DNA from 3 places in the Exiguobacterium sp. s128 genome. Region 2 is predicted to be linked to each of the others. Evidence: riboswitches for the same ligand, from Rfam matches in the RefSeq annotation. Region 2 holds a riboswitch; each other region holds the start of a gene.

Region 1 (5,384 bases), on a different contig from region 2:
TCTTTTTTGATGAAGGCCGCGACATCATCCTGTTGGTAAAGTGAAGCAATTTTCTTCAACGTCTTTTTGTCTTTGTCTTCCGTTCGTGTCGCGATGATGTTGATATAGGGTTTCGCTGTTGCATTTTCATGGAGAATCGAGTCTTTGATCGGATTAAAGCCGGCATCCACGGCGATCCCGTTATTGATGATTGATGCCGATACATCCGGCAGAACACGTGGCGTCTGCCCGGCGACGACTGGGACAATCTTCAGCTTTTTCGGATTCTCGACGATTTTGTCGACGGCTCCGTTTCCGTCAAAGTCGTCCGGTAGCTTGATCAAGCCGGCTTCCTGCAGCAACAGGAGTGCCCGTCCCATGTTCGTCGCCTCGTTCGGGACGGCAATCTTTCCACCGACCGGGATATCTTTGACGTCCTTGACTTTATCCGAATAGATCCCCATCGGTGCGATGACGGTCGTCGCAATCGGCGATAGCTTTAAGTTATGTTCTTTTTTAAAGGCATTGAAGTACGAAATCGTCTGGAACGAATTGGCATCGATTTCGCCTTCTGCGAGTGCCAGGTTCGGTTGCACATAATCGGAGAATTTGACGAGTTCAATCGTGATGCCCTCTTTTTTCGCTTTTTTCGCGACGTATTCCCAAACTTGCGTATCCGAGCTGCTGACGCCGAGCTTGACCGTATTTTGATCCTCTTCCCCGGACGCCGCACACCCTGCAAATAATACCATCGTTAATGCTGCACCAATCGCTAATCCTTTTTTCATCGTTCATCTCTCCCTTATCTTCTCTATGTTTTTTAGTGTCTGCGAATTTTTCGTGCCAACAGGTTGCCCATCGTCTGTAAACCTTGGACGAGGATGACGAGTATCCCGACCGTGATGAGCATGACGGTCGTATCAAACCGTTGGTAGCCGTAGGTGATCGCCAAGTCCCCGAGGCCTCCGCCGCCGATCGCACCGGCCATCGCCGACGCTCCGATCAAGCCGATCGTCGCAATCGTCAAGTTCAGGACCAATGAACTGAGTGCTTCCGGCAATAAGAAACGGAAAATCGTCTGCAACGGTGTCGCTCCCATTGCCTTTGCTGCCTCGAGGACCCCCGTGTCGACTTCAAGCAACGAACTTTCGATCAATCGGGCGATGTACGGCGCCGCATAAAAGACGAGTGGAACGATTGCCGCCTGTGTCCCGATCGATGAACCGACAATCAGACGGGTCAACGGGATGATCGCGACGAGTAAGATGATGAACGGCACCGACCGGAAGATATTGACGATACTGCTCAAGACGTTGAAGAACGGGACTTGTTCGAGCAACGCCCCTTTTCGTGTGACGACGAGCAAAATCCCAAGCGGTAAACCAATCAAGGTCGAAAAGAGTAATGACAGACCGACCATCGTCAAGGTCTGCAGGAAGGCGGTCCAAATATCCGTGTAGTTAACCAGCATCTGCGAGCACCTCCTCGACCGTGACTTGGGCTTCGTCGATGTATTGCAAGGCCCGGCTGATTTCTGCCGTTTCACCAATCAGTTCGACGAGCAGACTGCCAAACGGGATGTTTTGCAGTTCCGTGATACTCCCGTGCAGGATGTTAAGATCGATGTCAAACCGTTTTGCGACTTGTGACAACAGCGGTTGCCCGGTATGTGCTCCGAGAAAGTTGATCTTATAAATATGATGGTTGGCTTCACGTCGTTCGATCAACTGTTGAACGGACGCCGGAATTTCATCCTGCATGACGGACCGGACGAAGTTTTTCGCCGTCGCCGTCTGCGGGTTCGAGAAGACATCGAACACGGTACCCGACTCAATCAGCTTGCCGGCTTCGATGACGGCGACCCGGTCACAAATCTCCCGGATGACGCCCATCTCGTGTGTAATCAGTAAAATCGTGATGCCGTATTCCTCGTTGATCTGTTTCAGTAAACGCAGGATATGTTGTGTCGTCTGCGGATCAAGCGCCGATGTCGCTTCGTCACATAACAGAACCGACGGCTGGGTCGCGAGTGCCCGGGCGATTCCGACCCGTTGTTTCTGTCCACCCGACAACTGATCCGGATAATGATCGGCTTTATCGGCCAGGTCGACGAACGCGAGGAGTTCATGGACACGCCGATGGATTTCAGCCTTTTTGACACCTGTCAGGACAAGTGGTTTCGCGACGTTCGCAAAGACGGTATTCGAATCCAGCAAGTTGAAATGTTGAAAAATCATCCCGATCTGTTGCTTGGCTTCGCGGAGTTGTTTTGCCGAGAGGCTCGTCAATTCTTGCCCATCGACTGTCACGCTGCCGGATGTTGGACGTTCGAGAAGGTTGACACAGCGTAACAACGAACTTTTTCCGGCCCCACTAAATCCGATGACCCCGAAGATTTCACCTTTTTTAATTTCAAGATCGACACCGTCTAGTGCAGCGATTGACTGATCTTGTGTCTGATAGATTTTTTTTACATTTTTGAATGTAATCACCACGTTTCCCCCCTTAAAAATACAAAAAGGCCTCTTCTTAAGAAACAAGAAGAGACCTGGATCCGCACAAAGGCAGAATCCACTCGACTCATCTCTCAGACAACTGTCTGATGGAATTGGCACAGTGCTCATAATGAGTCTGTTGCCGAGGTTTCGTAGGGCCAGTCCCTCCACCTCTCTGGATAAGTGTTGCAGTATGAAATTCATATGTGTGTTGTTTCGAATCAAGCTTATGTCGTAAAACTAATTTTTACATTACAGGTATATCTTTTAAAGGTCAACCATATTTTCAAAAATAAACCATATGACCCATATCGATTGAGATCCTGGGTTGTGCGTCATCATAGAAGCGTTCCGGATAGCGGTCAAAGACGAATTGACAACTCTTTCGCGTCAGTGCTATTATCTTCACAATGATTAATCCGACAATTCCTATACGATATATCAAGAGTGGACGAGAGAACTGGCTCTAGGACTCCACGGCAACCTGCAATTCGCAAGGTGCTCCGACCAGCAAAGCAACCGCTTTGGATGATACATACGAGAAACTCGTTTGCCGTCCAAAGCCAAACGAGTTTTTTTATTTTTGAAATGGAGGACACCTTGATGAGTATGCTTTATCCTGTTTTACCAGGGGCTGATGCCTTTTTATTAGAACGTGGATCCGTCGGGATTCTGTTGTGTCATGGTTTTAACGCAACACCACAAAGTGTTCGTGCTGTAGGCGAACGCTTCGCAGAACATGGTTTCACCGTCCATGCACCTCGCTTAGCGGGTCACGGAACCGACCTCCGTGACTTTGCCGCTTCGACTGCTGAAGACTGGAAACAAAGTGTCCGCGAAGGATTTGACCTGTTAGCCAAACAGTGTCCATCCATCTTCATCGTCGGTCAATCGATGGGGGCGACGCTCGCCTTAGCACTCGCCACCGAAGGATTGCCGGTCGATGGCATCATCACGATCAACGCAGCCCTGTCCGTCCCAGCGTACGAAGCGTTATCGTTCGATGATTGTCCGGACCAACTGCCTGAAAGCGCCCCCGATATCAAACGTCCGGCTTTTGAAATCATTTATGATTTCGTCCCGACCACGTGTGCAGCAGAACTGTTACGCTTGATCCGGGACACGGTTCCCGACTTACCTACACTTCAAATTCCCACCCTTATTTTATATTCTGTGGAAGATCACGTCGTCCCATCCAGTTGCTCCGATTACCTGCACCGGACAATCAGCTCTGTCGACAAACGTACGTATTGTCTGCTCAATTCGTATCATGTCGCGACGCTCGATTACGATCAAGAGGCAATTGTGGAGGAGACGATCCGATTCGTCGAACAGTTCAGCCGGTTGACCGAGACGGGTTGAACGTTCAGCTAACAAAAAAACAAAGCTAACAGTCCTGTCAGCTTTGTTGCGCTATCCTTTTTAAGAAAGGATTAGTTTTGTTGTTGTTTTTTCCACTCTTGTAACGGTTGGGGTTTACCCGGCACTTGATGACAATGACGGCAACGTGGTTCATAAGACTCAGAAGCACCGACTAAGATGATCGGATCATGATAGTTTGCCGGTTGACCGTCAATCAGGCGTTGGGTCCGCGAAGCCGGATCACCACACGATAAACAAATCGCCTGCAATTTCGTCACGAACTCGGCGCGGGCGAGCAACTCTGGCATCTTCCCGAACGGTTCCGCCCGGAAATCCTGATCGAGCCCCGCACAAATGACGCGTTTGCCGTCTTGCGCAAGCGCCTCGATGACGGAGACGATCTCATCGTCAAAAAACTGAACCTCATCAATTGCAACAACTTGCGTCTCTTCTGCTACCGCCACGTACACGTCACGGCTCGTCGCCATCGGAATCGCGATGACAGAATTGCCACCATGCGACACGACATGTTCTTCGTGGTAGCGGTCATCAATCGCCGGTTTAAAGACCTGGACCGGTAACTTGCCGTACTGTGCCCGTCGGACACGACGGATCAACTCTTCTGATTTTCCGGAAAACATACTCCCGCAAATCACTTCGATCCAACCATATTGATTGATCACATGCATCATCGAAAACACCGTCCTCTAAATTAGTCACTTTAACGAGTATAGCCCGAATCTAAATTGAGAAAAAGAGTTGACTTCTCAAAATCAAAAACCTATTTCCGATTTCCCTCATTCTTCATCTTGTCATTTCAACTGGTATCTCTTTCCTGTACAATAAAAGAGAAGTTTCTTTGAAGGAAGGTGACTCCGATTCATCACATGCTACATGAAGTCCTCCATCAATATGGAGCGTTCGGACTCGCCGTTCTACTCGCTGGTGGTATCGTTGGTTTACCTGTTCCTGATGAGACGTTACTCGTCATGTCTGGTTTTTGGATGCATCGCGGTGATTTACCTCTGATCGGAACGATTCTCGCAGCCTATGCCGGGAGTTGTATCGGTATGACGATCAGCTATTTGTTAGGTCTGAAACTTGGTATGCCGTTGCTGCACCGGGTTGCCCCTAAATTACGAATTTCCGAAAAACATATCTTTCAAGCAGAGGCCGGATTTTTACGTTATGGAAAATCCGTTTTGATCATCGGCTATTACATACCCGGATTACGTCAGCTGTCTGCTTTTTTCGCCGGTGTCTCGAAGATGCCGTTTCAAGTTTTCGCGACCTATGCCTACACAGGCGCCTTGATCTGGATCAGTCTCTTTTTAGGAGCTGGTTATTTTCTGGGTCGTCACTTTTCTTTCGGTTTGCTGGTTGCACATTTTGCGAACAACCCGGATATGTTGCCGTACCTCGTTGGGGCTGCTGGAGCAATCGGTCTGTCCTTTGTGCTTAAAACCTATCTCGCTTACCGTGCTCAATTCAGCCTATACAAAAACAGCCTGCTCCAGTGATGGAGACAGGCTGTTTTTGTATACAGAA
Region 2 (5,384 bases):
GCGATGAATATTAGATATGCACCTGTGGTTGATGGTAATAGTCAATCAGCCTGAGAACCTTTAGGGTCTGTCTCAGGAGGGGTGATGGCACACCCTCATCTGAAGGCTTGAGCAAAACAGAAATGGACTGCGCTCGCACAAGCACTTCAGAATCCCACTCATCCCGAAGGGGGAGCTTGCGGCTTTAGCCGTGGGAGTGTCAAGCTTGACGCTTCGTTTTTGATTCGTTATAGTGAAAAGGTTCAAATCGGAATAATTACGTTTTAATACTTCCTGGAGGTTTTATTCATATGAAAAAGTTCATCCCTGCCTTAACTATCGCCTTAACCGGTGCAACGTTCCTAACTGCCTGCGGATCATCCGACTCCGATTCCAATCAAGGTGCTGCGGACGATCGGCTGCAACTGTATACGTCAACGTTCGCAACGGCGGCAATCGCCAAAGAAATCGGTGGTTCCGACGTCAACGTCGAAATGATCGTCCCACCTGGTGCCGATCCCCACTCCTATGAGCCGACTTCTAAACAACTGACGGCAATCGCCAAAGGCGACCTGTTCCTTTTAACGGGTACCACGCTTGAGCCGTATTCGGAAAAAATCAAAGCGAGCCTTAAAGGAAATGATGTTCGCTTCATCGAGACGAGTAAAGGCATCGATCTCCTCGAAGCAAGCGCAACGCTTCATGACCACGAGGAAAAAGGACATGATGACGAACATGCGGAAGAGGAGCAGGATCATGGAAAATATGATCCACACGTCTGGCTCGATCCAAACAATGCCAAATTGATGGCAGAGTCGATCACGACCGCACTCGCAAAAGAAGTACCGGATAAAAAAGCAACGTTCGAAAAAAATCTGGCGGCATTTAATAAACAAGCCGACACGCTCGACCAAAACTTACAGCAAGCCGTTGACGCCGGATCTAAAAAAGAACTGCTCGTCACGCACGCCGCTTATGGCTACTTGGCTGAACGGTATGGGTTCTCCCAATTACCGATCGCCGGGATTTCTCCATCGGACGAGCCTTCCCAAAAACAACTGGCGGCACTCGTCAAGGAAGCGGAGTTACATGACTTGAAGTATATTGCCTTTGAAGAGACGGTTTCACCAAAAGTCGCCCGTGTCATTCAGCAGGAAATTGGCGCTGAAGCGATTACGATTCACAACTTGGAGTCCGTCACGAAAGCACAGCAGGATGCGTCTTATTTTGACTTGATGAATGAAAATGTGACGACACTAAAAAAAGCACTGCAGTGAAGTACTGTTGACATGCATTAAAAGATACGTTACGGTAGAAAACGTGTTTCAGACAATTAAATGACTTCTTTTTATCGCGAGAGACGGAGGGACTGGCCCAATGATGTTTCGGCAGCGGACGATTGATTCGTACTGTGCCAAATCCAGCAAGCTACGGCTTGAGAGATAAGAAGAGCGTCTTTTTCAGTAAAGACCTCCTTCTTTCTTGCGAAGGGGTCTTTTTTTTGCAGATGCAGAAAAGGAGTGATAGACAATGAACGAGACGATTACACCAAACAAGTGGGCCCTTCTACCATTACTTGTCTTTTTGGTCCTCTTTATCGGTGCCGGTATCTTTTATGATGATTTTTACAAGTTCCCGATTTTGATTGCAGCTCTGATTGCCTTGGTGTTTGCCGCCGTAACAACAAAAGGTAGTATCAATCAAACCGTTGAACGGATTGCGACGGGTGCCGGGAATCCGGACATCATGATCATGGTCTTTATTTTCTTACTTGCCGGTGCATTTTCCGGAACGGCTGATGCGATTGGTGCGATTGATGCGACGGTCAATGCCGCGCTTACGTTTTTACCACCGTCGCTCTTAATGAGCGGTTTGTTCATCATTGCCGCCTTCATCTCGATGGCAATGGGGACTTCAACCGGTACGATTGCGGCACTCGCACCGATTGCACTCGGTATTCATGAAGCAACCGGTGTCAATGTCGCGATTGCTGCGGCAGCTGTTGTCGGTGGAGCGATGTTCGGCGATAACTTGTCGTTCATTTCCGATACAACGATCGCCGCAGTCCGGACGCAGAAAACCAACATGCGTGATAAATTCCGGACGAACTTCCTGATCGTCCTTCCCGCGGCGATTCTGACCGTCATCATCTTAGCATTCGTCTCAGGTGCCGGAGATGTCGTCGAGGCTAAAGCGTTTGAGTTTTACAAATTGATTCCGTATCTGTCTGTCATCATCCTCGCCTTGTTTGGTGTCAATGTCATCCTTGTCTTACTCGGTGGAGCCTTACTGACCGGGATCATTGGTATGCTCGATGGGAGTTTTGGATTGAGTGGATTTGTCCTGTCGATGTCAGAAGGATTGATGGGAATGGCTGAAATTTCAATCTTGACGTTACTGATGGGTGGTCTCGTCAGCTTGATCACGTTTAATGGCGGGATTGCTTATCTGAAAGAAACACTGACTCAAAAAATCACGCAACGTCGTGGAGCAGAGTTCAGCATGGCCGCACTCGTCAGTGCAACGAACCTTGCGACAGCCAACAATACGATTTCGATCCTTGTTGCCGGTCCACTCGCCGCCGAGATTGCGGATACGTATGACATCGACCGGAAGAAGTCAGCCAGTATTCTCGACATCTTCTCTTGCGGCATTCAAGGGATCATCCCTTATGGTGCCCAATTGCTGATTGCCGCTGAACTGACAAAAACCGCTTCACCAGAGCTGATTCCGTATCTGTTTTATCCGTTCCTTCTTTTCATCTGCGGGTCGCTTGCCATTGTCTTCGGGTTCCCGCGTCGTAAGACATCTGCTACGCAAAAGAAAAACGTTTCGTAAAAACAAACAAGTCCGGCCGCCTGCAACGCGACCGGACTTGTTTTTCAGTTATTTTTTCTGATTTTGACGGTTTAGAATGAAATACGCGATGGCTGGAAGTGGGAACTGAACGAGTCCTGCTCCACCCCAGACCCACGGATTACGCCCAGTCTTGCGGGCACCGAGGAACAGGAAGGTCGCTTGAGCACCCAGTAGTGCCGCAATGCCCGCCCAAACGCCTTTTGGTACGTTTTTAACGGATCGTGCCATGATTTACACCTCATTTCTTTTAAGGTTTACCCCCCTTTTTTCTCTTTCTAACCGTTCATTTCCTGCTTTGAGCGTTGAAACAGACGTTCCTGCTCGTTCATGCTAAACTAAACGAGCAAATCCATATTCTAGTTTTATTGAAGGAGGAGTATACACATGCAATACACAAAACTTTCAAATGGTATCACGATTCCACAAATCGGTTTCGGTGTCTGGCAAGTTGACGAAGAGACGGAAGCACCGGCTGCCGTCGCAGAAGCCCTTCGTGTCGGTTACCGTCATATCGATACGGCTGCCGTCTATAAAAACGAACGTGGTGTCGCTAAAGGAATCAAAGAAAGCGGCGTGAACCGTGAAGATCTCTTCTTAACGTCTAAAGTATGGAACGATGATATTCGTGCCGGACGCACAAAAGAAGCTTTCGCTGAGTCACTCGAACGACTAGAGACGGATTACCTGGATCTCTATCTCATTCACTGGCCGGTTGAAGGATATATCGAAGCATGGAAAGCCATGATCGAGCTGTACGAAGCAGGAAAAATCAAAGCGATTGGTGTTTCGAACTTCAAAGAACACCACCTCGATACACTTGCTGAAGAAGGACTGATGACACCGATGATCAATCAGGTGGAACTCCATCCGCAACTTCCGCAACATGAACTGCATGAGTACTTACAGGACAACAGCATTCAAGTTGAAGCATGGAGTCCACTCATGCAAGGGAAATTCCTTGAAATCAACGACTTTAAGGAAATTGCCGAAAAACATGGTAAGTCTCCGTCACAAGTCGTGTTACGTTGGCATCTGGATAACGGAATCGTCGCCCTTCCAAAATCAGTCACACCAGAACGGATTGCGGAAAACTTCGATGTGTTTGATTTCCAACTAGATGCAGATGATTTAGAGAAGATTGATCGTCTGGCAACGGATGTCCGTCTTGGACCAGATCCAGATGAAATCGACTTTTAAGCATTACAATCAAAAATACACGGATCCGGCGATCGTCGGGTCCGTGTTTTCGTTGTCATGGATCTATTTTAGACATAATAGATTAAAATCGTTTCTTCTGCTTCTTCCGCTTTGCGGAAATAGGCACGCAAGTCACCAAACTGGTCCCATACTTCGTCAAAATCTCCTGATCGCCCCACTTCCTGATAGATCACTTCCAGTGCCTGCCGATCAAAATTACGCATGACTTCCGTCGAGATGATGAGTAAAGGTAAGGGAAGGATACCAACGATCGCCGCACGATCTTCGTTGACGATCAATTCTTCTCCAACAATCGCCCGTCCAAGATTATAATGTGTTTCTTGATCAATGAAGATATCAATTTGACTCATCACATGATACAGCGTTGCTGTTTCTTCCAGCGCAAACAATTGCTCCTGATCCGGTTGTGTTTCATGAATGAATAAAATCCAGTCCATGATGATATGCGGGTCGTTTCCAAACGAATCCCAGACCGCGTCAGCAACCCGGACATAATGTACGTTTTCCATCCTTCCCCTCCTTTCAATCGTTATCCTTTTTAAGTATTCCCATTTTCGGACTTCTTTAATGATGATTCCGGAAATCTCCCCTACAAAAAAGAGGACCAGATTGCTCTGATCCTCCTCTATTAAATCGCTTTTTCTTTTGAATCATCGTCCTGCCACGCTTCGAGCGTTTCTTTCCCCGGCAGATTCGGAATCGAATCTGTATAGAAACGAGGATCCTGCCCGTTTTTTCGTTGCGCCAAATAATCATCGAGTGCCAACTTCGCAATTTTAGATAATCGGAAAATCGCATACAGGTTGACGATCGCCATCAGACCCATGAATATGTCGGCCAGTGCCCAGACAAGACCTGCCGTTTGAACGAGCGAACCAAACACGATCATCCCAAGAACCATCACACGGTAGATCGTCATCAACTTTTTATTGCCATTGATGAAGCTGATGTTTGATTCACCATAATAATAGTTCCCGACAATCGAACTGAAGGCAAACAAGAAGATGGCAAGCGCCATGAATCCTGTCGCAAACGAGCCGACTTGAGAAGACAACGCGCCTTGTGCCAATTCGATTCCAGCAACAGGTTCTCCGCTCGCATCTTTTGTCGCGACGCCGCTGATCAGAACGATCATCGCAGTCGACGAACATACCAGTAAGGTATCGACGAATACAGCAAACGATTGAATCAATCCTTGTTTGACCGGGTGTGAGACTTCTGCCGTCGCAGCAGCGTTCGGCGCTGATCCCATGCCCGCTTCATTGGAGAAGAGACCACGACGGATACCGTTGAGGACAGCTGCCCCAATCGCTCCACCCGCAAGCGTT
Region 3 (5,384 bases), on a different contig from region 2:
TCGCATCGAGTTCTTTTTCAGCTAACGTTTTGTTTGGTAACACATAGTCGTTGAATTTTTTGATTTCTAACTTGTAGCCTTTTGCTTCATACTCTTTTTTGACATGCTCTAAGATTTCAGCATGCGGGACACTTGAAGCGCCGATGACGAGTGTTTTTTCATCGCCTGACGATGATCCCTCACCACATGCTGCAAGGCTGATTGCTAAAACGGAGACAGAGGCTGTCCCGACAAATTTTTTCCAAAGTTTCATGAATGATTCCTCCAGTTATAGTTAAGTTTTTTTATCGTTTGTCGATTTTTTTAACAAGTACGTCGCCAATGATCTGAATGATGAAGACGATGACGAGAATCAATAATGTCGCAACGACAATGATGTCGTTTTGAGTACGTTGGAACCCATCGATGAAGGCCAAGTTACCGAGTCCCCCACCACCCACTACTCCGGCCATTGCTGTGTAACCGACGAGGGCGACGAGTGTCACTGTGATACCAGAGACGATCGCAGGTAATGCTTCTGGAATGAGTACCTTATAAATGATTTGGAGTTTTGTTGCCCCCATCGATTCGGCTGCCTCAATGACTCCTTTATCGACTTCACGCAAGGCAAGTTCGACCATCCGTCCGTAAAACGGCGCAGCCCCGATAATCAAAGCCGGGATCGCTGCGGTTGATCCGATAATTGAACCGGTCACGAGTTTTGTCACCGGGAACAATAGGATGATCAAAATGATGAACGGAATCGACCGGAAGATATTGACGAAGAAACTGAGAATCCCGTAAAACGTCCGATTCTTAAACAAGAGTTCCTCGTTGGTCGCATACAACAGCAAACCGATCAACAGTCCGGCGACAAACGTCACGATTCCGGCGACACCTGTCATATACAACGTATTCACCGTTTGTTGCCCCATTACTAACCAATCTACATTTTCAAACCACTTGCTCATCGATGATCGACCTCCACTTCAACGTCACTCGCTTGAAGTTTGGCGATGACCGCTTGTGTTTCCTGTTCTGCCCCGATCAACTGAATGAACAGCGTCCCGAGTGCCCCGTCCTGCGTTTGTCCGACGTTCCCGCCAATGATATTAAATAATAAGGTCGAATCTTTCATGACTTCGGCAAGAATCGGGCTCTCAGCAGTCGAACCGACAAACGTCAACTGAACGATTTTCCCGGTCGGATACCGTTCCCGCAATTTCGTAAACGTCAATTCGTTTTCTGCTGAAGACGTCAACTGTTTGACGAACTCTTTTGTCATCGCCTGTTTTGGATGACGGAACACTTCGGCGACCGGTCCTTGTTCGACGATTTTCCCGGCTTCCATGACGGCGACCCGGTTACAGATTTTTTGAATGACGTGCATCTCGTGCGTGATCAAGACAATCGTCAGTTTCAGTTTTTTGTTGATATCGACGAGCAACTCTAAGATCGAATCCGTCGTTTTCGGATCAAGCGCACTTGTCGCTTCGTCACATAATAAGACGTCCGGGTTAGAAGCCAGTGCCCGGGCAATCCCGACCCGTTGTTTTTGACCACCCGATAGTTGCGACGGGTAAGCGCCTTCTCGTCCGTCGAGTCCAACAAGTTGAATCAGCTCGGCGACCCGTTCTTTACGGCGTGCTTTCGGATAACCACCGAGTTCGAGTGGGAACATGATGTTTTCTTCAACCGTCCGCGACCACAGCAGGTTAAAGTGCTGGAAGACCATCGAGACGTTTTTGCGGACGCCGCGTAATTCTTTTGGACGTAACGTCGTCATTTCGACTCCGTCGATTTGAATCGAGCCACTCGTCGGAGTTTCTAACATATTCAGCAATCGGATCAAGGTGGACTTCCCTGCTCCCGAATAACCGATTATTCCAAAAATTTCACCGCGCTCGATTGTTAAGTCGACATTGACGACGGCTTCAACCGATCCGCGCTTCGAGCGATAAATCTTTCCTACATCCTGTAAGCGAATCAATACTGTCCCTCCTAAACGTAAAAAAAGTGCGCACGTTTTAGAGCAAACGCGCGCACTTTTTCAGTACACAAAACCATTTGCTCTCATCTTGCAGACATTCGTCTGCTGGAATTAGCACCACTTCGGAATAAATTCCGCGGTTGCCGGGTTTCATCGGGCCAGTCCCTCCACCACTCTCGATAAGAGTTATCGGTATTTAGTTATTTTTAATATAATCTGAATATTAGCAGGGCTTATTTTGCTTGTCAAACAGTTTTTTCTGAAACTGGTTTTAACAGACTGAAAGCACGTGCTAAATCTTCTTTTAAGTCCTCTGCATCTTCCAGTCCGACCGAAATCCGGACGAGTCCGTCCGTGATGCCGAGCTCAGCGCGACGTTCTGCTGGAATCGAGGCATGTGTCATCCGTGCCGGAACGGAAATCAAACTTTCGACTGCGCCGAGACTCTCGGCAAGCGTAAAGAAGTGTGTCGCTTCGACGAGTTTCTCCGCGTTTTCCGCTGATCCGACATCAAAGCTGATCATGCCGCCAAAACCAGTCGCCTGTTTTTGTTGTGTCGCGTGACCCGGATGTGACGCGAGTCCCGGGTAGAAGATGTTTGAGACGACATGTTGGTCCTGTAAGAACTGAACGAGATCATGTGACGTTTCTTCGATCGCATCCATCCGGATACCAAGCGTCCGTAAACCACGGACAAGCAAGAAGCTGTCTTGTGGTCCAAGGATGCCGCCAGTCGAGTTTTGAATGAAGTGAAGATCTTCACCAAGTGCATCGCTGTTGACGACGACGAGTCCAGCGACGACGTCTGAGTGACCGCCGATGTATTTTGTTGCACTGTGCAAGACGATGTCTGCGCCGAGTGCAAGTGGTTGTTGCAAGTAAGGTGTCGCAAACGTGTTGTCGACGACGAGTTTCAAGTTATTGCGTTTCGCAATGTCCGCGACAGCTGTAATGTCCGTGACTTTCAACAACGGGTTCGTCGGTGTTTCGACGTACAGCATTTTCGTGTTGTCTTGAACCGCAGCTTCCGTCGCGGCAAGATCCGTCGTGTCGACGAATGTCACATGAATGTTGAACTTCGGTAAGACACGTTGCATCAAGCGGAACGTTCCACCGTAGACGTCATCGGTCATGACGATATGATCGCCTGACTCAAGCAGGTTGAAAACAGCATGAATCGCTGCCATTCCTGATCCAAACGCAAAACCACGTACGCCGCCTTCAAGATCCGCAATCAATCGTTCGATGCTTGTCCGTGTCGGGTTCGCTGTCCGTGAATACTCATAGCCTTCTTTTAACTGACCGATCTTCTCTTGTTTATACGTACTTGTTTGATAAATCGGAGGTGTAACGGCACCTGTTGCTCGATCGACACCTGTTCCCCCATGAATCAATGCTGTCTTTTTACGCATGTGTCTCGTCCACCTTTTCAAAGATTTGTTGGCTTAAATACCGTTCGGCACTGTCTGCGAAGACGGTGACGATGGTACTGCCGGGAAAACGATTTGCAATATCAAGCGCTGCTGCGAGTGCCGCGCCGGCTGAACTGCCGACGAGCAACCCTTCACGAGCCGCCAGTTCATGGACTTTTGTGAAGGCATCGTGATCAGAAATCGTATGAATTTCATCTACTAAGTCGCGGGATACAAGACTTGGCCATTTGGCCGTCCCGATACCTTCCGTCTTATGCGGTCCGGCCGGTCCTCCGTTGAGGACCGAGCCTTCCGGTTCGACGATGGCACCTTTTGTCCCGAGACGTTCTTTTAAGAATGCCGCTGTTCCGGCAAACGTTCCACCTGACCCGCATCCGGCGACGAACCAATCGATATGATCGAGTTCCGCCATCAGCTCAGGACCAAGTGTCCGCTGATACGTGACCGGATTTTCTTCGTTTTCGAATTGAAGCGGGACATAACTGTTTGGAATCGTTTGTCCCAGTTCTTTTGCTTTATCAATCGCGCCTTGCATATCGAGTTCAGTCGGTGTGTTGACGACAGTCGCGCCGAGTGCCCGCATCAACGTCTGTTTCTCCTGACTGAATTTTTCAGGAACGACACAAATGACTTGTAAGTCATATTTTTTAGCGGCGAGCGCCAAACCGATGCCGGTGTTGCCGGCAGTCGGTTCGATGATCGTTCCGCCTCGTGTCACGTGTCCCTGTTCGATCGCCGCATCAACGAGTTGAATGCCCAGGCGGTCTTTGACGCTGCCCCCAGGGTTCATCCATTCGAGCTTCGCCAAAATCCGCGTACCAGCAGGCAAATCGAATGAAGTAATCTCGTAAAGCGGCGTATTTCCGACGAGGTCCCGGACTGACTTCGCGATCATCCGAAGACGATGTCCCATTCATCACGACCGGCAAGCATTTTCTCGGCATAGTGCTTCGCTCCTTTAAGGTCGTGGGCGCTTGCGAATCCACATTGGACTTCGTTTTGCGCTGGAATTTCTTCTGCTTCTAAGACGTCTTGAAGTGTCTTCTCGACGAGTTCACTCATTTTTTCGACCGAATCGAAGTTCATCATCGCCATGTAGAAACCTGTTTGGCATCCCATTGGCGAAACATCGATGACATCGTCTGAATAGTTACGGATGTTTTCCGCGAGTAAGTGTTCAAGCGTATGCATCGCACGCATCGGCATTTGCTCGACGTTTGGTTGTGTGAAGCGGATGTCGTATTTGACGACTTGATCGACCTTACCGTCTTTATAACCGGCGACGCGGATATATGGTGCTTTGACTTTCGTATGGTCCAAGTTAAAACTTTCTACGTTCATTTTTTTGAGTGTCATGATTTATTCCCCCATTTTCTCGGCTTCTACGAGCCAGACGAAGTGATTGTATTGTGTGAATGTCACGTCGAATCCACGTGACGCAAAAATATCTTCCATGACTGGAATCAGTGGATAAAACTCCCGTTCCAAGTCTTCTGCCAAACCGTTGAACCCTTGTGCTTTTGCTTCTGCGATCGTCTGCAAACGTGCTTCTTCCGATACGAACATCGTGTCGGCATAGACGATTTTTCCGTCGTGCGGCAAAATTTCCGCCATCAAATCAACGGCTTCTCCCTTTTCCTCATCCGTCAGATGATGAAACGCATAGGTCGAAACAAAACTTTTCGCATGATCTGCCGTAAAGGACAGGAAGTGTCCATCCTGCACAGGTAACGTTGGAATCTTATTGATGAGGATTTCCCGCATCTCCGGGCTCGGTTCCACCGCCAAAACGTTTTGGTGCCGCTCGAGCAATCGCTGGGTCAGGTTCCCTGTTCCCGCCCCGAATTCGACGACCGGTGAGATCGCTTTTGTTGCCACTGTATCTAATATTTCTTCATAACGACGAAAGACTTCTTTGTACTCCGGATCGTGCCCCGTCACTGTGTCGTCGTATGTTGACGCCCACTCTGTAAATACATCCA

Evidence for each region. A riboswitch is a leader RNA that binds a small molecule or an ion and turns the genes downstream of it on or off. The one in region 2 is predicted to bind S-adenosylmethionine.
Region 1: linked by a shared signal. The riboswitch ahead of KNQ13_RS11870 (alpha/beta hydrolase) and the one ahead of KNQ13_RS07275 (Na+/H+ antiporter NhaC family protein) in region 2 are both predicted to bind S-adenosylmethionine.
Region 3: linked by a shared signal. The riboswitch ahead of KNQ13_RS02405 (methionine ABC transporter ATP-binding protein) and the one ahead of KNQ13_RS07275 (Na+/H+ antiporter NhaC family protein) in region 2 are both predicted to bind S-adenosylmethionine.

The regions. Positions count from the first base shown of each region.
Region 1 is NZ_JACSMT010000033.1:20,233-25,616, forward strand. Features, by position in the region: gene KNQ13_RS11855 (MetQ/NlpA family ABC transporter substrate-binding protein) at 1-767, opposite strand, end outside; gene KNQ13_RS11860 (methionine ABC transporter permease) at 800-1,450, opposite strand; gene KNQ13_RS11865 (methionine ABC transporter ATP-binding protein) at 1,440-2,471, opposite strand; SAM riboswitch class I at 2,557-2,660, opposite strand; SAM riboswitch class I at 2,910-3,012, shown strand; gene KNQ13_RS11870 (alpha/beta hydrolase) at 3,078-3,836, shown strand; gene KNQ13_RS11875 (thymidine kinase) at 3,908-4,528, opposite strand; gene KNQ13_RS11880 (DedA family protein) at 4,724-5,356, shown strand.
Region 2 is NZ_JACSMT010000013.1:61,453-66,836, reverse strand. Features, by position in the region: partial or broken gene KNQ13_RS07285 (zinc ribbon domain-containing protein) at 1-54, shown strand, start outside; gene KNQ13_RS07280 (metal ABC transporter solute-binding protein, Zn/Mn family) at 291-1,256, shown strand; SAM riboswitch class I at 1,325-1,428, shown strand; gene KNQ13_RS07275 (Na+/H+ antiporter NhaC family protein) at 1,510-2,817, shown strand; gene KNQ13_RS07270 (hypothetical protein) at 2,866-3,066, opposite strand; gene KNQ13_RS07265 (aldo/keto reductase) at 3,223-4,035, shown strand; gene KNQ13_RS07260 (hypothetical protein) at 4,104-4,565, opposite strand; gene KNQ13_RS07255 (alanine/glycine:cation symporter family protein) at 4,685-5,384, opposite strand, start outside.
Region 3 is NZ_JACSMT010000003.1:103,174-108,557, forward strand. Features, by position in the region: gene KNQ13_RS02395 (MetQ/NlpA family ABC transporter substrate-binding protein) at 1-253, opposite strand, end outside; gene KNQ13_RS02400 (methionine ABC transporter permease) at 285-950, opposite strand; gene KNQ13_RS02405 (methionine ABC transporter ATP-binding protein) at 947-1,969, opposite strand; SAM riboswitch class I at 2,050-2,155, opposite strand; gene KNQ13_RS02410 (bifunctional cystathionine gamma-lyase/homocysteine desulfhydrase) at 2,215-3,381, opposite strand; gene KNQ13_RS02415 (PLP-dependent cysteine synthase family protein) at 3,374-4,297, opposite strand; gene KNQ13_RS02420 (S-ribosylhomocysteine lyase) at 4,294-4,758, opposite strand; gene KNQ13_RS02425 (class I SAM-dependent methyltransferase) at 4,762-5,384, opposite strand, start outside.